Linked DNA regions of Sporocytophaga myxococcoides DSM 11118. The protein of the gene in region 2 interacts with the protein of the main gene of each other region in a pairwise test. Links are inferred from orthologs where the notes say so. Each region holds a gene or a part of one and is shown on either strand. Other genes may lie near its edges. The genes, in order: uvrA and uvrB.

Region 1 (11,701 bases), on a different replicon or contig from region 2:
GTCTTTGTCGATTTTCTTCCTTAAAAAGTTGATATAAACATCGATAACATTGGTGCCTGTATCGAATGAAATTTCCCATACTTTTTCAGCTATGTCTACTCTGGAAATAACTCTTCCCTTATTCTTCAAAAGGTATTCGAGTAGAGAAAATTCTTTTGCAGTTAAGTCGATTTTCTTTCCGGATCTGATAACCGTTTTGGTATCAGTATCCATTTCCAGGTCAGCAATTTTATACTTGGTTCCGGGAGAATTTTGTAAAGTGGTTCTCCTTGAAAGTGCTCTGAGACGGGCAAGCAGTTCTGGGAATTCAAATGGCTTTACCAAATAGTCGTCAGCACCGGCATCCAGCCCTGTCACTTTATTTTCTGTAGTACCCAAAGCAGTAAGTAACAAAATAGGTGCTTGAATATTTACAGCTCTGAGATCTTTGCAAAGTTGTATGCCGTTAATCTGAGGCAAATTGATATCCAGAATAAATAGCTCATATGGATTTGACAGAGCCATTTGCTTACCAGTATATCCGTCATATGCTACTGTCACTTCATGCAATTGCTCTTCAAGCCCCTTCTTGATAAAGGATGCAACTTTTATCTCATCTTCAACCAAAAGTATTTTCATAAGGCAAAAAGAATAAGGCAGTACAATTGATATAAATGTACTGCCTTTTTTTAATTTAAATTATACTATTTTAACGTTGAAAGCTTACCACTTATTTAAGTCTTATCTGAGAAGATCCGCAATAGAATCCATCGCAGTAAAACTCTACTTTATATAATCCTTTTGCATTCTTATCCTCTGCAAAATCATAAGACATCTCTACTTTCAGATTCTCATTGTTATAGTTTACCTCTTTTGAAACACTGTAAGGCAAACTTATATTGTTATCTGAATTATTGAAAGTACCAGACTCAGATGCAGGAGCAGGAAGTGTTTCTCCATTTGGATTTATTACTCTTGCATAAATTGTTTTTGTCCCTTTCTCTGCAACTTTGTTTTCAACCAGGTCAAAAGAGAATGTAAGTCTGTCTACCTTACCAGCATTACTATTTTTAATAAGCTTACCTGATTTTACTTTTTTGAATCCTAAAGTAGTTGCTTTTTCAACTCTTAAAACAGAAGCTATCTCGACCTTTCTTTCCATTTCTGAATATCTTGCAGAAAGGTCATCCAATTTATCCTGTAGACTTTCGTTATCTCTTCTTAATTCATCATTCTGACTGGAAAGAAGACCCAGGCGCTCTTCAAGCTCCTTAATCTTGCTAAAGTAACCAGATTTAACCTTTTTGAGTTCAGCGACTTGCTTCTGAACTTTTTTAAGGGAAGCATTATCCTTTATAAGCAAGGTAATCTTCTTTGATTTGCCGTTAATATCTTCCTTTGCAGAAACCAGCAAACGGTCCAGTTCTTTATTTCTTCCCTGCATTGAAGAAAGCTCTTCATTAATTTGCTGAAGGTCACTTTTCAGTTTTTTACCTATGGTTTCAAGGCTTTCAATCTGCTGAACCTTTTCAGCATTCTCTGCCTTCAGCTGACCATTATCAACGTAAAGAACTGTACTTCCGGCAAACAATCCCGTCATGATGGCTCCGGTTGCAGCGAATGCAATTACCTGATTTTTTTTGTTTTTGTTTTCGTTTTGTAACGATGTCATAATACCCTGTATTTAATGTGTTTTAAAGATTGGAGATGATAATTGTGCAGAAAACTGTAACACATTTAAAATCAGTATAGGTGCATTCAAATAGTCAGGATGTTTTTTTATAATTCAAAGAAAATTTATGGGGTTTAAAACAATGTTAAAACAGCCTTAAAATGAGATTAAAAGAATGTAATTAACAGTTTAAGATTTTTATCAGTTGTTTTAATAAATGAATAATCCTATGAAAAGATTATTATTACTGATTCCAATGCTTGCAATAATGCATCTGTCATTTGCGCAAGCTATTGAAAGAAAACAGAAAACGAATCTGGAATTTTATTATTGCGACCCGAATCATGTAAGTTATGATGCGTGTACATCCAAGACAGAAGAGCTTTTCTTTTTCAGAACGAGGGACCTGGGCTGCGTTGTAAATAAAAAAGTTGAAAAGGCTTTAGCCAGAAACAATAAGAAAACTGATAAGAAATTGAAAAAAATGTATGGGGATAATTGGAGACAGCGGTTTAATAAAAGCGTAGATGAATGTAGAAGAGGCAAAAGTTAAGAACTTTTGCCTCTTTGTTTCTCAACATATGCTTTTTCTTCCTTAAATTCCCTTACACAGGCAGATCTGGACCATGGTCTTATGATCAATCTTGTGGCACGGTCAAATGTAAAATAGTTCCAGATCCAGTTTACAAATGTTGTTACTTTATTTCTAAAGCCAATCAGAAAAAGCAAGTGCACAAACATCCAGACAAACCAGGCAAATATCCCTGAGAATTTAAAATTCTTGAGGTCAACTACAGCTTTATTTCTTCCCACTGTAGCCATACTTCCTTTGTCATTATATTCGAATGGTTTTAAAACACCACCTTTTAATATTGCCTGCAAATTTTTCGCCGCCAGTTTACCTTGCTGAATAGCGACCTGGGCCAGCATAGGATACCCCTTTGGCATTTTTTCCTTGATCATCAAAGCCACATCACCAATAGCCATTATATTTTCATATCCCAAAATCCTGTTATAAGCATCAACAGAATAGCGACCAGCCTTTACAGCTTCAGGATTTAAACCATCAAGGCCATTACCTGTTACTCCTGCAGCCCATATAACAGTCTCAGAGAGGATCTCTGAGCCATTCTGTAGCTTTACATTAAAACCATCAAATGATTTTACTGCTGTATTTAAATGGACTTTAATGCCCAATTCTTTCAAATATTTTAAAGCTTTTTCCCCTGCATTATCTGACATCCCAAACAATAGTCTTGGGCCAGCTTCTACCAGGTGAATATCCATCTTTGAGAAATCAAGTTCCGGGATATCTTTTGGTAAGACATATTTTCTTAATTCAGAAAGTGCACCGGCCAACTCCACACCAGTAGGACCACCGCCCACAATTACAATATCAACTGTGCTGCTGAACTCTTTAGGATCGTCTATCAAAAGGGCCTTTTCATAGTTTTGAAGAATCTTACTTCTAAGATCGAGTGCTTCTGAGACTTTTTTCATAGGCATTGATAATGCCTTAAAGTCTTCCATTCCATAATAATTGGTTTTTGATCCGGTAGCGATAACCAGATAATCATATTTCAAATGACCAATGGAAGTTTCGATGCAATTTTTCTCCGGATTAATCTTTTCTACTTCTGTAAGTCTGAAATAGAAATCGTCATATCCTTTAAATACTTTCCTCAATGGCGACGCGATAGAATCCGGCTCAAGTCCTGCTGTAGCGACTTGATATAATAAAGGCTGGAAGGTGTGATAATTATGTCTGTCAAGAAGTACAATCTGGAACTTTCCTGAATACTTTAGTTCCTTTATAAGCTCAATCCCGCCAAATCCACCTCCTATCACTACAAGTCTTGGTTTGGTAGAATTTGGAATGTTCATAAACTGAATCCTTTTTTCAGAAGGATCACCCTTACCTTTCTCCGGCTGTTGAATAAAGTCCATATCTTATTGCCATTATCTTTAAGAAGAACGGTGTGGAAATGGCTATTGTTCCCGGTATGGGCAGCAACAGTTGGAAGCAACAGTATACACAAATGATGGCAAAGAACCTTTAAGCAAAAGCCACTATCGTATAATCCAATAAGAAAAAGTAGAAATTTTAAAGAGGAAGGAAGAACTATTTAAGTTCTTCCTTTAAAAATTTCGCAGTATAGCTTCGTTTATCCTTGGCTACGACTTCAGGAGTTCCCTGTACTAGGATTTCACCACCACCGGCTCCACCCTCAGGACCAAGGTCAATAATGTAATCTGCAACCTTTATTACATCAAGGTTGTGCTCAATGATTAGGACAGTATTCCCTTTGTCAGCAAGTTTATTAAGCACATCCAGCAAGTGTCTGATATCCTCAAAATGAAGACCAGTAGTAGGCTCATCAAGAATATATAAAGTTTTGCCTGTATCTTTTTTTGAAAGCTCTGTTGCCAGTTTAACTCTTTGCGCTTCTCCACCAGATAAGGTAGTTGCATGCTGGCCAAGAGTAATATAACCGAGCCCAACTTCAAACAGGGTCTGAACTTTTCTATGAATTTTCGGAATGCTTTCGAAAAATTCCGTTGCCTGTTCAACCGTCATTTCAAGTACGTCTGCAATAGATTTTCCTTTGTACCTGACTTCAAGTGTTTCTCTGTTATATCTTTTTCCCTTACAGGTTTCACAGAAAACATGAACATCCGGAAGGAAGTCCATCTCAATTACCTTTAATCCTGCACCTTCACATGTTTCACAACGACCGCCCTTTACATTGAAGGAAAAACGACCAGGTTTATATCCTCTGATTTTAGCTTCAGGAAGCTGAGAGAAAAGATTTCGTATTTCAGTGAATACTTCAGTATAAGTTGCAGGGTTTGACCTTGGAGTTCTTCCTATAGGTGACTGATCTACTTCAATTACTTTGTCAAGATGCTCAAGTCCATCTACTTTTTTAAAGTTCAGAGGCTCTCTTCTTGAATTGTAAAAATGCTTGTTTAGAATCGGGAACAAGGTATCATGGATCAGTGAAGATTTGCCGCTTCCTGATACACCTGTTATACAAATCATCTTACCAAGCGGAAGTTCAAGATTGACATTCTTCAGGTTATTCCCTTTTGCACCTAGCAATTTCAGGTATTCTCCAGAACCATCCCTTCTTTTCGCAGGGACTTCAATATTCAGTTTACCTTTTAAATACTTGGCCGTTAAGCTATCCTTCTTAAGGAATTCATCAGGAGTTCCTGATGCTACAACATTTCCTCCATGACGTCCAGCTCCAGGACCTATGTCAAGTATGTAATCACACTCGAGCATCATATCCTTGTCGTGCTCTACTACAAGAACAGAGTTACCGATATCTCTCAGATTTTTCAAAGCACTTATCAGCTTTACGTTATCACGCTGATGCAGACCAATACTAGGCTCGTCAAGAATATAAAGTACACCGACAAGTTGAGTACCTATCTGCGTTGCAAGTCTGATCCTTTGAGATTCACCACCAGAGAGTGTTCTCATGGGCCTGTCCAACATCAGATAATCCAACCCTACGTCTACAAGAAAACCTATTCTCTTTTTGATTTCTTTAACTACCTCTGCTGCGATTTGCTTTTGTCTTGAAGTAAGTTTTTTATCAAGGTTGGTAAACCATGTGTCCAGAGTGGAAATGTCCATCCTGGCTAGCTCCGAGATATTCTTTCCGTTGATTTTAAAATGAAGAGATTCCTTTTTCAGCCTTGCTCCATGACATTCATGGCAAACGTTAACTGTGGTATAATCGCTAAGCCAGTCCTGGGTCTTTTCAGAACCATACTCTTGCTGCTGCTTCATAAAGTTGATGATTCCATCAAACTTAAAGTTGTAAACATTACCGGATGAAGCCTTCATTCTAACGGCTTCTTCGGTTCCATATAAAATTACATCCAGTATTTCTCTGGGAATTTTTGAAACCGGAGTGCTTACATTCAGTTGATATTTTTTCAGGATGGCTTCAATCTGTTTGAAGATCCATATATCACGGTATTCCCCAAGTGGTTCAATTGCACCTCTGCTTATGCTAAGAGAAGTATCAGGTATCACTGCATCTTCCGTTATTTCTTCCACCTGACCTAATCCATTGCAAACTGGGCAAGCGCCATATGGACTGTTGAAAGAAAACATGTTCGGAGCAGGTTCATCATATGAGATCCCAGACTCCGGATCCATCAGATATTTGGAATAAAATTTCGCCTGGGCATTTTTGGTTTCCTGCAAAAGCATGATAATTCCTTTTCCATGCGTCATGGCAGTCTTAACAGATTGAGAAATCCTGAATCTGTCTTCGTCTCTCACCAGAACCCTGTCGATCACAATTTCTATATCGTGAATCTTATAACGATCTACCTGCATTTTTGGGACCAGCTCCATCAGTTCCCCATCTACTCTTACTTTGGTAAAACCCATCTTTCTGATTTCCTGAAAAAGTTCCCTGTAGTGACCTTTTCTTCCTTTTACCACAGGAGCAAGGATATTCAGCTTCTGACCATCGAAATTATCTATAATATGCTGCAAGATCTGATCTTCAGACTGCCGCACCATTTTATTTCCTGTAACATATGAAAATGCATCTGAAGCTCTTGCATAAAGCAAACGCATAAAATCATATATTTCAGTAACGGTACCAACGGTAGATCTTGGATTTTTGGAAGTCGTTTTTTGCTCAATAGAAATAACCGGACTAAGACCATTAATTTTATCTACTTCCGGCCTTTCCATATCACCGATAAAAGATCTGGCATATGTTGAGAAGCTCTCCATATATCTTCTCTGCCCTTCGGCGTAAATGGTGTCGAACGCAAGACTTGACTTACCACTTCCGCTTATACCGGTAATGACTACCAGTTTATTTCTCGGAATGGCAAGATCTATATTTTTGAGATTATGTTCTCTTGCACCAAAAACTTCGATGTATTCAAATCCCGTAGAATCTGTAAAAGTTGTTTCTTTAGATTTTTTCACTTCGTTAACTCGCTCCACTGGCATAACAATTTCTATAAGGGAAGGTTCGCTTACCCGAAATGCAAGTTAAAAGGAAAAAAGCAATAACAGGAATACTCTTAGTAGGAATTTTTAAAAGCGTCGGGTTCAAACTCCCCGATGGATGCTCCATTCATGATATTGCTAAGTTTGTCAACATCTTTTTCAGGAATAAGCATCTTGTTGCTGTCAATTTGCGGTTTCAGAGCTATACGGGTAGCTTCTAACGGAATGATTATCTCGAAACTCATCTTTTTGTTACTGACAGTCAATTTATTACCAAGAATCCAGGGGTTGAATTCTTTTAGTGTTACCAAATCGGTTTTATGTAATCTTGCAAACTTGTCAAGATTGGTAATAGTGGAATCAACACGCACAAGCTTCATCTTTGGCCTCTGCTTGCGCAAAACAGTAATTCCGTATTTCGCAGGATGGTTAAGCAGATCTTTTATAGCTAAAATGCGATAGAGATAGCGGGAAGTTTCGTCATTCAGTGCAAGATCGTAATATGAATTTACACTTTGGTTATTGAATGCCCTTTGTAAACCTCCAACTCCCCTGTTATAGGAAGCTGCCACTGAGGTCCAGTTTCCGAATATTTTATAAGATTTTTTAAAGAATCTGCAAGCCGCTTTTGTTGCCCTGAATGGATGATAACGCTCATCCACCTCTTCATTTACGACAAGGCCGAGCTCAAGAGCTGTAGGCACAGTAAGCTGCCAGAAACCAGCAGCGCCCTTAGGGGAAATAGAATTACTCAGATTGCTCTCCGCAACTGCCAAATATTTAAAATCATCATGAAGATTATAAGCCTGTACAATCCTTGTTATTTCAGGAAGCCAGATTCTTACATTTCTGAAAAGAAGCCTTGTACTTGAATTACTTTGTGTGTTAACCTTAAGTTCTCTATAATATCTTAGGTAAGCATCCGGGGATTTAAAATGGACCTTCTCCCCGGCAAAAGTCATATCTTCTGGTATTCTTTTAATTTTACGCTGATGCCGGAGTTGGTCTTCCGGTATGTATTCCAGTTTATGAGCAAGAGTGCCATAAAAACCGAATCCTGAAATACATACCAGTATACCTGTAAGTCCTATTGTTAAGCTTTTATTCAATGATCAGAAGTTTGGTTGAAGCAGATATTTAGAATAGAAATCATCTATAGCCTTCACAGCCTCTGAAGGAGTATCCACAATCGTTACAAGGCTCATATCTTTAATATCGATACAAGTTTCTTTGGTGTACATGATATGCTCAATCCAGTCCATCAGACCTTTCCAGAAAGATTTACCGACAAGAACTATCGGGAATCTTCCGATCTTTTTGGTTTGAATTAATGTAAGAGCTTCAAATAATTCGTCCAGTGTACCGAAGCCACCGGGCATTACAATAAAGCCCTGAGAATATTTTACAAACATTACTTTTCTCACAAAGAAATGCTCAAAGTTAAGAATCTTATCGCGATCTATATACACATTGTGAAATTGCTCGTGAGGAAGCTGAATATTAAGCCCTACCGATTTTCCACCTTCCATATGTGCACCTTTATTTGCAGCCTCCATAATTCCAGGTCCGCCACCTGTGATTACTCCATATCCATGACGCACAAGTTTGGCTGCAATTTCTACAGACATCTGATAGTAAGGATTATCCTGTTTGGTACGGGCAGAACCGAATATAGAAACACAAGGGCCGATTTTAGCGAGTTTTTCAAAACCTTCGACAAACTCCGCCATGACTTTAAATACAGCCCAGGAATCCGCACTTTTTATTTCATTCCAGTCCCGTTCTTTAAATGCTTTTCTGATTTTGTTTTCTTCTTCTACCCTCTGCTGCTCTTCATTAACAACTTTTAGATTTTTTGAAGGATTAATTGGATTAGAATTTTGATTTGGTTCTCCAGAAAAATCGTCTGATTTTAAAGGATTAGGTGATCTGTAGTCGTCCATAATTTAAAAAATTTTGTTCCTACCTCGATTATTTATCTACCTACATTAAACGGATTTAAGGATCAGGTTGTTTTTAAAACCATGGTCATATTTGGCCTAACGCCCTAAACCAGCAGATATAGAAGGATTTAATTATTAGTTTTGTGTTAAAAGCTCTTGTAAGGTTGGTTTTAGTTCTTTGTACTTGAACTGAAAACCAGTGTTTAGAATTTTTTCTTCAGAAATATTATTTCCACCCAGGACCATTTCTGCTCTTTCACTACCCAACATCATCTTAAGTACAAATGATGGCACATTTGGAAGCAAACTTTTCCCGAGTAATTCCGCAACTTCTTTCATTACTTCATGATTTGTATCCGGATGAACACCTGCAGCATTGTAGACTCCGCTCATTGATTCATCTTCAATAGCTTTTATATACATATTGCAGAGATCATCTACATGTATCCATGAAATAAGCTGTTTTCCGCTCCCAACTGAGGCGCCCATACTTCTGTTTACAGTTTTCACCAGCTGTTCCAAAGCCCCTCCGTCTTTACTGAAAACAATACCTGTTCTAAGCTTCACAGTTCTGATTCCCAAAGCAGCCGCCTTATCCACTGCAGCCTCCCACTCTTCAGTTACCTTTGAGATGAAATCCTTACCCTTAGGAGATGTTTCCACTATTCTCTTGTCACCTGTATCTGCTCCATAGTAACCAATAGCAGAAGCAGATATAAATGCTTTTAATGGTTGTTTGAGTTTCTTCAATGTATCAGTAAGCAAGTCTGCTGATTTCACCCGACTATCTATTATTTCCTGTTTTACCTCGTTTGTCCACTTTTTTTCAAAGACATTGGCCCCCGCCAGGTGTACAATATAATCAGCAAATTTTATTGCATTATCATCTATAGCACCGGTTTTAATATCCCATACAAACGTCTTAATACCGCCTTTTCCAGTTGATCTGCTCAAATAAGCAACTTCATAACCCTTTTCTTTGAGAATTTGAGTTAACCTTGATCCTATAATTCCCGTACCACCTGTAATTAATACTTTTCCTTTCATCCTGTTTAGGTTTTAAAATATTCAGGAAATAAAACAAAACCCTTTGATTAAATAATTTAAAGAAATTAATATTGTTTAGCAATTAATATTTAAACAAAAATCTTATGCAGAAAATAGTATTTACATTACTCTTATTTATTGCTTCCCAATTTGTTTTGGCTCAAAAAGTAAAAGTAGGCGAATCAACAGAAACAATTGATAAGCTGGAAAGGTCAGGCCTCTTTGTAGTAATTGATCTTGACCAGAAAATGGTAGAGAAGATGTGGGAGAAACAATTAAAGAGTTATGGAAAAACGGAAAGTTCTAAAGGCATTTATACTGTCCCAGCTGGGAATGTTTCCGATATCTCTTCAAGCCCTGTTAAAATAGTATCTAAGGTAGAAGGTTCGGGAAAAGGAACCAAGGTATGGTGGGCAATAGACATGGGAACCACTCACGTAACCAAAGAGTCCAATTCCAGTGCATACAAAGCTGCTGAAAAAATATTATATGAATTTGCTTTGGAATGCTATAGAGTTGATGTAAACAATCAAATTAAAGATGCAGAGAAAGCATTAAACACTTCTGTTAAAAATCAGGAAAGAAAAGTAAAAGATGGAGAAAATCTTGTTCGCGATATTGATAAAAACAAACAGGAGAAAATAAATCTTGAACAAAAAATAAAAGACAATGCTGCTGAACTTGAGCAACTGAAAAAAGATGTTGAGCAAAACAAGCTTGACCAGGCCGCCGCTGCAAGCGATGTTGAGAAGATGAAGAAAGCAGTAGATGTTGTGAAAGCTAAACTTGATGAGCTGAAGTAAAAAGCTATTATAATATTATAAAATATTCCCGGTTGCTTTTAAAGAAGGCAGCCGGGATTTTTTTAAATTAACTATTCAAACCTATCTATAGTCCTGAAATAGATTGACACTACGTCAACTACAATACAACAAGTAAATTATTTATCTTCCACTCGCCTTATATAACTAATCAATCAACATTCAAATAGGCTAGGATTACTTTACTTTAACAATTTTCACAGCTTCCCTCTCTCCGGAAAAATATTCAACCATCAACATATAAGTACCTTCAGGAAGATCCGCTCCCACTTCTATATCCTCTCTGACAACTATTGTGGATTGCTCTTCCAGAAGTTTTCCGAATAGGTCGACAATGCTTATACTTTTAACTGGTCTATCTGCTTTTACGGTAAAACTCCTATTTGTAGGATTAGGGAATACACCGTTAAAAAGGCCCAAAGTGTTTTTCGTTTGCAAATCAGTTACAGTTGATGAAGAGCAAGTTCCTGTTTTAGTTGTTAGCAAAGCTATAAGATTATCAGTTGGTGTTAAAGAATAATTATAGGGAAGAGTACTTGAATTCCACCAGCTGCATTCAGTTTGAGTTATGGAGTTAGGTCCACATCCGGTAAACACATTACCTCTTTCACAAGCATACCCTTCACCTGTAAACTTATTTGTAGATATAGGTGTGATAACGTTCTCATAAATATTATTTTCTATCAAGGCATGTGCGCCCTGACGAACAGCTATACCATAATCATATATGTCCTTATAATAATTATTATAAACATGCGCTGCTCCCCATCTTAAAGATGGATTTCTTCCATCATTATCATAATAATAATTGTGGTGGAAAGTAACTCTTATATTTTTATCAATTGATTGTGCAGAACTATTGTCTGTATGGCCCAGCAAATTTACCTTTTTATGAGAGTGAAGTTTGTTCCAGGAGATGGTAACATTATGAGAACCATTTTTCACATCAAGTAAACCATCATAGGTGTCAACACCTATGCCTGGTCCGTTTTTACTGTATAGGTCACAATGATCAATCCAGACATGGTGACATTCATCAATGGTAATTCCATCATTAGGATAAAATACTTCTCTTACAGTAAGATTTCTTACTATCACATTTGTATACTCTCTGAAGTTCAGACCTATGTTTTTTAATCCTGCATCATAAGTATTACCGATGATACTTATATTTCCTCCTCTTTTAATGGTCAGGACCATAGAAGATGTACCAGGCTGTTCAATAAGTCCATTGATGTATACAATT
Region 2 (11,175 bases):
TTGGGAGGTGAATCCCATTGGATTTGCTTAAAGCGTCTGGATGTAAAAATCAAGATGAAGGAGAACAGATAAAAAGCTTAACTGCATAAAAACAAAAAAGCCTCGAAGTTTCCTTCAAGGCTTTACTTAGTAGCGGGAGCAGGACTCGAACCTGCGGCCTTTGGGTTATGAGCCCAACGAGCTACCAACTGCTCCATCCCGCGCTATATTTTTAATACTTTAAATCTATATTTTAAAAGCCTTCTGCTTTTCGTAATCGGGCAACTTTATATTAACCCGGAATCTCCCAGAATTGTTCAGGATTTTTTCTCCTTGTTTCTGTAATTCGGATGCAAATGTAATGCTTTATTTAATTAAATCAACTACCTTTGAAATTCTTTTTACTGAAAAAATAACCATTTTATCTAAAGGTAAAGAGAATCAACGGAATACGTAAAAATTATTTATTGATTAATTTTCAATAATTAAAATTTTCCTTCCTTTTAGATAAAAAATCTGAGTACTAATGTCTGAAATTAAATCTCATAAAGCCGGTTTTGTAAGTATTGTTGGTAAGCCCAATGTAGGTAAATCGACATTAATGAATGCGCTTATTGGCGAGCGTTTGTCAATTATTACTTCTAAAGCACAAACAACTCGCCATAGAATTATGGGAATTCTGAACGGGGAAGATTTTCAGATCGTTTATTCGGATACTCCAGGAATACTAAATCCGCAATATGAACTTCATAAAGCGATGATGGGCTTTGTGACAGGTTCATTGCAGGATGCGGATGTAGTTTTATTTGTTACCGATATTTACGAAAAGGAAGAGGAAGTTTTTGAGATCACTGAAAAGATCAAAAAGATGGATGCTCCGATTATCGTAATTGTAAATAAAGTAGATCAGATAAAAAGTCAAGATGAGCTTAAGGAAAAGCTTAATTACTGGTCTACAGTATTTCCTGCAAAAGAGGTCTTGCCTGTTTCTGCACTAGAGAAATTTAACCTTGAACTGCTTTTTAACACAATTCTTGAACATATGCCTGTTCATCCACCCTATTATGGCAAAGATGAGCTGACAGACAGGCCAGAGCGTTTCTTTGCAGCAGAAATTCTGAGAGAGAAGATTCTGCTCAACTACAAAAAGGAAGTACCCTATAGTTGCGAGGTAATTATTTCAGAGTTTAAAGAAAAGGATGATCTTATCTCTATAAGAGCCGATATTCTTGTCGAAAGAGACAGTCAAAAAGGTATTTTAATTGGCCATAAAGGTGCGGCTTTGAAAAAAACAGGTACCCAGGCCAGACAAGAAATGGAAAAGTTTTTTGCAAAGAAAGTTTTTCTTGAGCAGCATGTAAAAGTAGAGCCGGAGTGGAGAACCAAAGCCGATAAGTTAAAACGGTTTGGTTATCTGCAGTAAGCCAATATTATATCGGAATGGTCCGGATCAAAGAAAAGTAAAAGTATTTAAGAATTATATAAAGAAGGCATGGCTAATATTATAGCAATTGTTGGAAGACCTAACGTGGGAAAATCCACACTATTTAACCGTCTCGTAGGTACCAGGACTGCGATCATGGATGACGTAAGTGGCGTTACAAGAGACAGACATTACGGGTATGGAGAATGGATCGGGAAGTTTTTTACTGTAGTAGATACAGGTGGATATGTATCAAATACTGATGATCTTTTTGAAGAAGCAATAAAGGAGCAAGTTGATGTAGCATTGGAAGAAGCTACAGTAGTGTTGTTTGTTGTTGATACATTTGCTGGTCTTCACCCGCTTGATGAAGAATTTGCGCATAAGTTAAGAAGAGCTAAAAAGCCGGTTTTCCTTGTTGCCAATAAAGCAGACACACATGACAGAGCAAATCTTTCAGGAGAATTCTATGCACTTGGCATTGGTGACGTTGTATATCCTATCAGTTCTCAGAACGGATCAGGTACTGGTGAATTACTGGATGATGTTGTGAAGCATTTTTCAAATGACGGTATTGAAAATCCTGACGAAGGTATACCAAGAATTTCCATTATTGGAAGGCCAAATGTCGGCAAATCTTCTTTTCTTAACGTATTGCTTGGAAGACAAAGAAGTATTGTAACCGATATTGCAGGAACGACCAGAGATGCTGTTGATGCTAAGTATACCGCATTCAATAAGGAATTTATTATTACGGATACTGCAGGTCTGCGTAAAAAGGCAAAGGTAAAGGAAGATATTGAGTTTTATTCAGTCTTAAGATCTATCAGAGCTCTAGAGGCTTCTGACGTCTGTATCATCATCATTGATTCCAAGAATGGACTGGAAACTCAGGATCTAAATATAATCGGACTTGCCAATAGAAACAGGAAAGGAATAGTACTCCTGGTCAACAAATGGGATTTGATTGAGAAAGATACCAATACGGCTAAGAAATTCGAAGATCAGATCAGGTCAGAACTGGCGGGTATGGACTTTATTCCAATTATTTTTGTGTCTGTTTTAAATAAACAGAGGATTCATAAGGCAATAGAAACAGCAATTGACGTTTATGAAAGTAGAAACAAGAAGGTTTCAACCTCTGCTTTGAATGAGGCTTTATTACCTGAAATTGAAAGATATCCCCCTCCTGCTTTGAAGGGTAAGCATATCAAGATCAAATACATAACGCAGTTGCCGACACATTCTCCTACGTTTGCGTTTTTCTGCAATCTGCCTCAGTATATAAAAGCACCGTACGCAAAGTTTCTTGAAAATAAACTAAGAGAACACTTTGGATTTGAAGGTGTCCCTGTTAATATCGTATTCAGAAAAAAATAATTTCACTACCTATGAAAAAGATTTTATTTGGAAGCTTGTTTATTTTAGCGGTTGCGATGATTTCTTCTTGCGAGGAAAAATCCAAATCTGAAAAAGCACTTGATAAACTGAAAGAAAAATCCGAGGAAGCTGCTGAGGCAACCGGCGAAGCTGCTGAAGCGACAGCAGAAGAGGGAGAAAAGGCTGGAAAAAAAGCAAAAAAGAAGTTGAAAAAACTGCTAGAAGATTAGTTTATTGTGGAAGTGGGAACATATTTTTTTTTTAAAAAAATCCCATTTTTCCTTTTGCGATTTAAAAATATCTATATATTTGCATCTTAAATCTAAATTAAAAGTTTTAATTACTATGAGAAAATTATTTGCGTTATTATTCGTAGCTGGTACATTATCATTCGCTTCTTGCTCTGAGAAAAAAGCTGAAGAGGCTGCAACTACTGAAACTGTTGACACTGCTCACGTTGAAGAGGCTCCAGTTGCTCCAGTAGATACAACTGCTGCTGCTCCTGCTGACACTACTGCTGCTGCTCCTGCAGAAGCTCCAGCTGCTCACTAATTAGTGACCTCTGGTCAAAAGACATTCAAAAAAGCCCTGGTTAGACTAGGGCTTTTTTATTTGTATCAATTGAAAAAAGCTTTAGAATAATTTCAACAGATTACCTAAAGCTTTGTATTCTTGACAGAATTCTATTTTGATTTTTTGGCTTTTTTTCCGGTTTCGCTACTTTTCTTCTCTTGCTGTTGTACACTTCCAGAATCATTCTTTTCTGCAAGCTTTTTTAACTCAAATAATTCATCACGCAAACGGGCAGCTTCCATGAAGTCCATTTCTTTTGCTGCTTTTTCCATTTCCTTCTGTGTTCTCTGAATCATCTTTTCCAGCTCAGGTTTGCTCAGATATTGCAATACCGGATCTGCGGCAAGATCTTTATGTTCTTCCTGAACATAGTATGTTCTGGTCTCTTTTCGGGAATCTGCAACTTTGGTTTGGCCAAGAATTTCCTCGCGGCTTTTCAATACTGTTTTAGGAGTAATATTATGTTGTTTATTATACTCCATTTGAATTGCCCGACGTCGGTTTGTTTCTTCAATAGAAAGGCGCATTGAATCAGTGATTTTATCTGCATACATAATCACTTTACCATTTTCATTTCGCGCAGCCCTACCAATAGTTTGAATCAGTGATCTTTGATTTCTGAGGAAACCTTCTTTGTCTGCATCCATTATGGCGACCAGGGAAACCTCTGGTAAATCCAGACCTTCCCTAAGAAGGTTGACACCAACAAGCACATCGAAAACACCAAGACGCAATTCTCTCAATATCTCAACCCTGTCAAGTGTTTTTACTTCAGAATGTATATAGCGGCATTTGACGTTAACCTTTGAAAGGAATTTAGTCAGCTCTTCCGCCATCCTTTTGGTTAGGGTGGTTACAAGCACTCTGTCATTCGCCTTTACGCGTTCGTGTATTTCATCCAAAAGATCATCTATCTGATTTCCGCTAGGTCTTACATCTATCAGTGGGTCAAGCAACCCTGTCGGTCTGATGATCTGTTCTATTACTACACCATCACACTTTCTCAATTCATAGTCAGCAGGTGTTGCGCTGACATAGATGGTTTGCGCTGCCATGGTTTCAAATTCATTGAAGGTAAGTGGCCTGTTATCAAGCGCAGAAGGCAGACGGAATCCATAATCGACAAGGTTTACCTTTCTGGAACGGTCTCCTCCCCACATAGCTCTTATCTGAGGAACTGTTACATGGCTTTCGTCTATAACCATCAGAAAGTCAGAAGGGAAATAATCCAGCAGACAGAATGGTCTGTCGCCCGGATTTCTCCTGTCAAAATATCTGGAGTAGTTTTCTATACCGGAACAGTAGCCAATTTCCCTCATCATCTCCATATCAAACTCGGTACGTTCCTGTATCCTTTTGGCTTCAAGGTGACGTTGCTCGAATTCGAATAACTTCACTTGTTTCACCAGATCATCCTGAATTTCAGTTATAGCTTGTTTCAGGGCATCTTTACCAGTTACAAAAAGATTTGCAGGGTACAGGTTAAAAAACTTTTCATCATTCAGCTTTTTTCCTGAATATGGATCAATTCTCTGAATGGCTTCAATCTCGTCTCCCCAGAAAATAATTCTGTAAGCAAAGTCAGCATAAGCCGGAAAGACATCAACGGTGTCTCCTGTAACACGGAAAGTACCACGTTTGAATTCTGCAGTAGTTCTGTTATAAAGAATTTCTACAAAAGAGTAGAGGAGCTTATTTCTGGAGACTTTTTCTCCTTGTACTACTGTTACTATATTCTTTCCAAACTCTTCAGGATTTCCAATACCATATATACAAGAGACGGATGCGACTACAATAATATCTCTTCGTCCGCTCATAAGTGCTGAAGTGGCAGCAAGTCTGAGCTTTTCAATCTCTTCGTTAATGGAGAGGTCTTTCTCTATATATAAATTGGAAGAAGCGATATAGGCTTCGGGCTGGTAGTAATCGTAGTAGCTGATGAAATATTCAACCAGATTATCAGGAAAGAAATGCTTGAATTCGCCATAAAGCTGAGCAGCCAGTGTTTTATTGTGGCTTAGAATCAGCGTTGGCTTCTGCACTTCCTGAATAACATTGGCTATGGTAAAAGTTTTTCCTGAACCGGTAACCCCAAGTAATGTCTGAGCAGGTTCACCTTTATTGACTCCGTCTACAAGTTTGGATATGGCCTTGGGCTGATCGCCTGTTGGCTTATAGTGTGATGTTATGTTAAACAATTGAGCTCCTTTGTTTAGGTTATAAAAAAACATTGTCACAACCTCGGTAACACAAGCGAGTTGCTAACTGTTCCATATTTCCCAGGCTTTTTCAGCCTGGAGATGCAGCATTTCAAGTCCGTTTTTTGTCTTGGCTCCCTGAGTAGCACCTTTTTTCATGAAAAGGGTCTCTTCGGGGTTGTAAACAAGGTCAAACAGGTAATGTTTTTCTGTAAGAAATTCGTAAGGAATTGCCGGACAAGCGTCAACTTTAGGGTACATTCCGAGTGGAGATGTATTGATGATAAGTCTGAATTCTGCAAGCAAAGTGGCGTTCACATCTTCATAGCTAAGCAGGTATTCACTTCCGGATCTGGAAACCATTTTAAAAGGAATGCCGAGATCATCCAATGCCGCAATTACAGCTTTGGCTGCTCCACCAGTTCCAAGTATCAATGCTTTCAGAGATTTTGGGTCTTCGTTTCCAAGAAATTTTATAAGAGAGTTTCTAAATCCGTAATAATCGGAATTATATCCTTTTAGCTTATTTCCATTTATTACTTTAATGACATTGACAGCGCCGATTTTTCTGGCAGCAGGATCCAATTCATCCAGCATAGGAATCACAGCCTCTTTATGAGGAATTGTCACGTTCAAACCTTTTAGCTGAGACTGGGCTGAAATAACAGAGGGAAGCTCGGTGGCTTCCCTTATTTCAAATAGTTCGTATCTGCAATTTTGTATTCCCTCTTTCTCAAACTTTTCACTGAAATAGCGCTTGGAAAAAGAGTGGGTAAGCGGAAACCCAATTAATCCGTATACATTCATTAAGCTACAGTTTTTTTGCTAAACTTGCTTTTTAGATATTCAATAAGCGGAGGAGTGATGGATAAAAGAATTATTCCAAGGATTACAAGAGTAAAATTCTTTTTAACAGCTGGAATATTTCCAAATAAATAACCAAGCAGGGTAAATCCTGCTACCCATAAAATACCTCCAATAATATTATAGGAAATAAATTTTTTATAGTTCATGGTACCCACACCTGCTATAAATGGAGCAAAGGTTCTGATAATGGGCATAAAACGGGCAAAAATAATGGTTTTTCCGCCATGTTTTTCATAAAACTGCTGTGTCTTAACAAGATATTCCTTTTTCAGGAAACGATAATCCTTGCTAAAGACTTTCGGACCTATAAAATTTCCAATGAAATAATTAAGTGTATCCCCAAGAAATGCAGCAATAAATAAAAGAAGAATTAACAAACCAAGATTCAGACTACCCAATGCAGCAAAGGTTCCGGCTGCGAATAACAAAGAATCACCCGGCAAAATAGGCATTATAACTAGTCCGGTTTCCACAAAAATGATCATGAATAAAATTAAATAAGTCCAGAAACCATAATCAGTAATGATTTGGCTAAGGTGCTGATCCAGGTGGAGGAATAGGTCAATAAAGCCTTTTATTAAGTCTATCATGTTAAAGTTTATTTAGAAAATAATCAAATGTATCGCTTCTGAGTCCCAGGCGAAGTGTTTCTAAAGGAATAACTTCATTTGGAGAAATATTTCCCAGATTTACATTTGAGCTCAGCAGTTTGATAAACCAGACCTGCTGTTCCCTCTGAGGAGCTTCCCAGATTATTTTTTCAAAAGGAATTTTAGTTAAAATTTCTTCTACAAGGCCAGATCTTACTTCACCCGTAGAACGGAAAAGTCCCACATTTCCACCTTCTCTTGCTTCTCCGATTACTTTCCATGCTCCGGCATCTAATTCAGCCTGCATCAACTGAATCCACTTGTAGGGTGGTATAATTTTCTCAACGTCTTTAGATCCCACTTCAGACAATACTGTCACTTGCTGGGAAAGACGATTGATATACTGACATTTAAGATCGTGATTTAGTTCAATGCTTCCGTCAGAAACTTCAGCAAAGGTCATCTGGTATTTATCCAGAATTCTGATATAATCTTCAAATTGATTTCTAACTACAAAAGCTTCAAAAAGAGTGCCTCCGAAGTATACCGGTATGCCTGCAGATTTGTAGATGTCCAGTTTATCTTTAAGGTTTGGGGTAACATAGGAAGTTGCCCAGCCTAGTTTAATGATGTCGATATAATTCCCTGCGACTTCAATCAAATCTTCCGTTTCCCTGATACTTAAACCTTTATCCATTACCATTGTAAAGCCGTATTCTCTCGGTTTTTTAGTCCTCTCAGGGATCTTGGAAAGCACAAAATTGTTATACATCTTCTTTTCTATACTGATCAATGATTTTATACAGCGCCTTCTGAGTTTCCAACTTTGGAAAAAACTCATAAAGGACGATATGTTTTTCAAAGTTCAAAATTAAACCATTTTCTAAATAATTAAAGGCTTCTTTGTAATTACCTGCATTAATTAAATAAGCGGCGGCTCTATAATACAACAAGGCCTCCTCAGGAATTTCTTCGATGCCGTTTTTAATCAGCTCGATAGCTTTCGGATTATCTCCTTGCTCGTAATGTATAAATGACCAGTTCAGCCAAAGCTCCGGATCGTCTGGACGCAAGAAGCAGGCCTCTTCATAGGCTTCTAGGCAGGATACAATATTGCCTGTTTTGTACTCGGCTTTTGCAAGACCTGCCCAGTAGTCTGGGTTTTCTTTTTCAAGCTTTATTGCTTTCTTAAAAAAATGGATGGCTTCATAAGATTTATCCTGGCTGTCCAGACATTTTCCTAAACCGTACCACGCCTCACCACAAAAACAGTCAAGTTTTGCTGCTTTTCTGTAATATTCTATTGCCTGACCCGGTCTGTTAAGTTTTTCATAACAAGTGGCAATACTTAAATAGGTTTCCGGATCCGGATCTTCTAGTTCAAGTGTTTTATTATAGCATTCAAGTCCTCTTTCAGGTTGCTCCATTTGGACATAACAATTGCCCATATTAAACCATGCAGAGGCAAAATTGTCATTTATCGCCAGAGAAAATTCGTAAGCATGAACGGCTTTTTCATAATTGGCCAGTTTGAAATAGACAATTCCCATATTGTACCAGGCAAAATAAGAATATGGATCCTGGTTTATGAATTTTTCATAAAAGGACAGGCTGTCTTCAAGTTTGCCAGTATGGTCCAGGCAAAATGCAAGATCGTACAGAGCTTCCTCATGTTGCTGGTTTTCCTCAATAGTTTTCCTGAAAAATTCAATGGCAATGTCCATTTTACCCCATTCCTGATAGGCTAGTCCAAGGCCATAATACATATCGTCTTTTTCCTCAACTATATCCAGCGCGTTTTGAAGCAGTTCAATTGCGTCTTCAAACCTTTCCTGCTGAATCAGTATGTTGGCTTTCAGAAATATGATATCTGCATCATTAGGTTGAAACAATTCGGCTTTTTCGATATGCTCTAAAGCTTCATTAAAATCTTGCTTTTTGGCGAGAAGCTCGGCCTTGGCAACAAGAAGTTCAACGGAAAAAGGAAATTGGGTAATCGCTATCTGACATACGGACAGCGCTTTTTTGTATTTCCCGAATTCCGTATAGTGTTGAATAATGTATTCATAAGCGCTGATATCAAAAAAGATACTTTCGCCGTTTTTCAGCATCTCTTCAAACTTCCGAATCAGGTCTTTTCCCTGTTGGTTCTTTCTGAATTTCCTTTTCATTTAAGAGATAGAGCTGAATTAATTACTAAATTTTGTAAAATGTGCAAATAGCTGATTTTTAAAGAAATTGGCCAAATCTGTAAGAATTGCCATTTCTACAATTTAACAATTGAAATTTAAAGGAAGAAATAAGATTTGATTATTTTTCGACCTTTTGTAATAGTTGCTCGCAGGTCCAGGAAACCGTCTCTTCAAAGGGAATAAAGCTGTAATTGAGCAGGTTTTTAATTTTTTCATTGCTGTAAATTACATCGCTTTTTGATATACCGGCTGTTTCCTTAGTAATCAAAGGTTTTGATCCGGTTAGTTTATAGCGAAGATACTCAAATCTCCAGGCTATGTTTCCTATGAATTTAGTTACCTTATACGGGGGTTTTCTTTTTCCGAATTTCTCCGCTACCATATCGAAGAAATGTTTGTACGTTGTGGTCCCGGCATTCAGAATAAATCTTTCTCCCGTAATATTTCTGCTATGCAGACAAATTACAATTTGAGTAACATCACGTACATCTATATAATTCATTTCCTTCTCAGAGTAAAACAAATTATTTTTCCAGACATACTTAAATAGTTGGCTACTCCCTGTGTTCCAGTCTCCGGGTCCTAATATAATGCTCGGATTTACAATGAACCCGTTTAACCCTTCCTCAAATGCGCGCCATACTTCAAGTTCTGCCAAGTATTTACTTTTTCCATAATTGCTGTTCACCGGTGAGTCTTCCCACACACTTGCTTCTGTAACCCGACTTTCATTTTTTGATCTTCCGATCGCAGCGATAGAGCTGATATGGATAAACTTGGAAATACCTTTGTTTAATGCAGCATTTACAAGATTGGCAGTTCCCTGTGCATTTACTTCAAAAAGAAGTTCTTTGTCTTGGGGCTGATATGAGACAAGAGCGGCTGAATGTACAATAGTATCGACGCCTTCAATGATTTTTTCAAGGACTGTTATATCTGACAGGTCTCCATCCTCCCAGATTATTTTCTGGGCATCTTCTCCAAGAAGCTGAAAAGAGCTAGATTCTCTTTTCATTGCTTTTACTTTGTGACCTGTTCTGATAAACTCTTTTGCCAGAAAGCTGCCCAACAGACCTGTAGCTCCGGTTATAAAAATCATAAGTAGTTGTTCAGGAGGTTGAGTTGAAGTGCCTTTTTATAATGCTTTGAAATACGCGCTTTTTTCATAGCATCGATATGTCGTATGCCGTGGCAATCCGAGCCAAGCATGTCTACCATACAATTGTCAATTAGTTTGCCGGCAAATACTTGTGCAGCTTTTGAATAATAACCACTCAATGAGTTGATATTTAGCTGAAATAAAACTCCTTTTTCGTAAATTTTCTTAAACAAAGAAAAATCAGAATAGAGATAGGTATATCTTTCCGGATGCGCCATTACGGGCTTGTAACCCTGACTTTTCATTAAGAAAAGTGCTTCGTCTAGGAAAGCAGACTCATTGATATAAGAGGTTTCGAAAAGAAGATAATTGCTGCCGAATGTCAGCAGTTTTTCTCCTGATCTTAATTTGGCCATAAACCATTCGTCCAGATAGTATTCTGCTGCCGCCTCCAGTTTTATGGACAGGTTGTTGTCCTTAATAAGGCATTGAAGTACTTGAAGTTTTTCAGAGATAATTTCAGGAGTATTCCGGAAAAAATCCCCCATGATGTGGGGTGTGGCAATTAGCTTTTTGTAACCGAACTCTTCAAAAGCTTTGAGCAGTTCAAGGGCGTCTTCAGGGGAGTCAGCTCCGTCGTCTATGCCTGGAAGCACATGAGAATGCATATCCACGAATAGTGACTCTTCTACTGTCTCTTTATCTTTCTTCTTAAAAAGGCCAAACATCATGCTTTAACTCCTGCAAGACTTTTTATTTTTGAAATAATTGTTTCTTTCTCCGTCTCCCCTTCATAGTAGCCATATCCATACCCATACCCATAGCCTCCATATCCATATGTGTTGATTGCTTTTAATGCATTCATCAATACGCA

The links.
Region 1: the proteins of uvrB (region 2) and uvrA interact in binary tests that used the Escherichia coli proteins (3 or more experiments, as listed by UniProt). The link is inferred for Sporocytophaga myxococcoides DSM 11118 from one-to-one orthologs.

The regions. Positions count from the first base shown.
Region 1 is NZ_KE384560.1:7,422-19,122, reverse strand. Bases 3,574-7,003 are described here. They hold uvrA (excinuclease ABC subunit UvrA), read right to left. Parts: upstream 6,645-7,003; coding sequence 3,774-6,644; downstream 3,574-3,773. Other genes in these bases: K350_RS29475 (lytic transglycosylase domain-containing protein), read right to left, coding at 6,719-7,003; K350_RS29480 (NAD(P)/FAD-dependent oxidoreductase), read right to left, coding at 3,574-3,598. In the rest of the region: K350_RS0118405 (winged helix-turn-helix domain-containing protein), read right to left, coding at 1-618; K350_RS0118400 (hypothetical protein), read right to left, coding at 710-1,651; K350_RS0118395 (FEKKY domain-containing protein), read left to right, coding at 1,881-2,204; more of K350_RS29480, read right to left, coding at 2,201-3,573; more of K350_RS29475, read right to left, coding at 7,004-7,753; K350_RS0118375 (LOG family protein), read right to left, coding at 7,757-8,587; K350_RS0118370 (TIGR01777 family oxidoreductase), read right to left, coding at 8,723-9,634; K350_RS0118365 (clusterin-associated protein 1), read left to right, coding at 9,739-10,437; K350_RS31475 (pectate lyase family protein), read right to left, coding at 10,633-11,701. UniProt on the Escherichia coli protein: The UvrABC repair system catalyzes the recognition and processing of DNA lesions. UvrA is an ATPase and a DNA-binding protein. A damage recognition complex composed of 2 UvrA and 2 UvrB subunits scans DNA for abnormalities.
Region 2 is NZ_AUFX01000012.1:53,919-65,093, forward strand. The notes cover bases 3,027-5,930. They hold uvrB (excinuclease ABC subunit UvrB), read right to left. Parts: upstream 5,587-5,930; coding sequence 3,466-5,586; downstream 3,027-3,465. Other genes in these bases: K350_RS0115565 (hypothetical protein), read left to right, coding at 3,128-3,334; K350_RS0115575 (shikimate dehydrogenase family protein), read right to left, coding at 5,617-5,930. Outside these bases: GTPase Era, read left to right, coding at 506-1,402; ribosome biogenesis GTPase Der, read left to right, coding at 1,472-2,782; K350_RS0115560 (hypothetical protein), read left to right, coding at 2,794-3,012; more of K350_RS0115575, read right to left, coding at 5,931-6,360; K350_RS0115580 (DedA family protein), read right to left, coding at 6,360-7,010; K350_RS0115585 (phosphosulfolactate synthase), read right to left, coding at 7,012-7,782; K350_RS0115590 (tetratricopeptide repeat protein), read right to left, coding at 7,775-9,181; K350_RS0115595 (SDR family NAD(P)-dependent oxidoreductase), read right to left, coding at 9,321-10,301; K350_RS0115600 (tyrosine-protein phosphatase), read right to left, coding at 10,298-11,032; K350_RS0115605 (polysaccharide biosynthesis tyrosine autokinase), read right to left, coding at 11,029-11,175. UniProt on the Escherichia coli protein: The UvrABC repair system catalyzes the recognition and processing of DNA lesions. A damage recognition complex composed of 2 UvrA and 2 UvrB subunits scans DNA for abnormalities.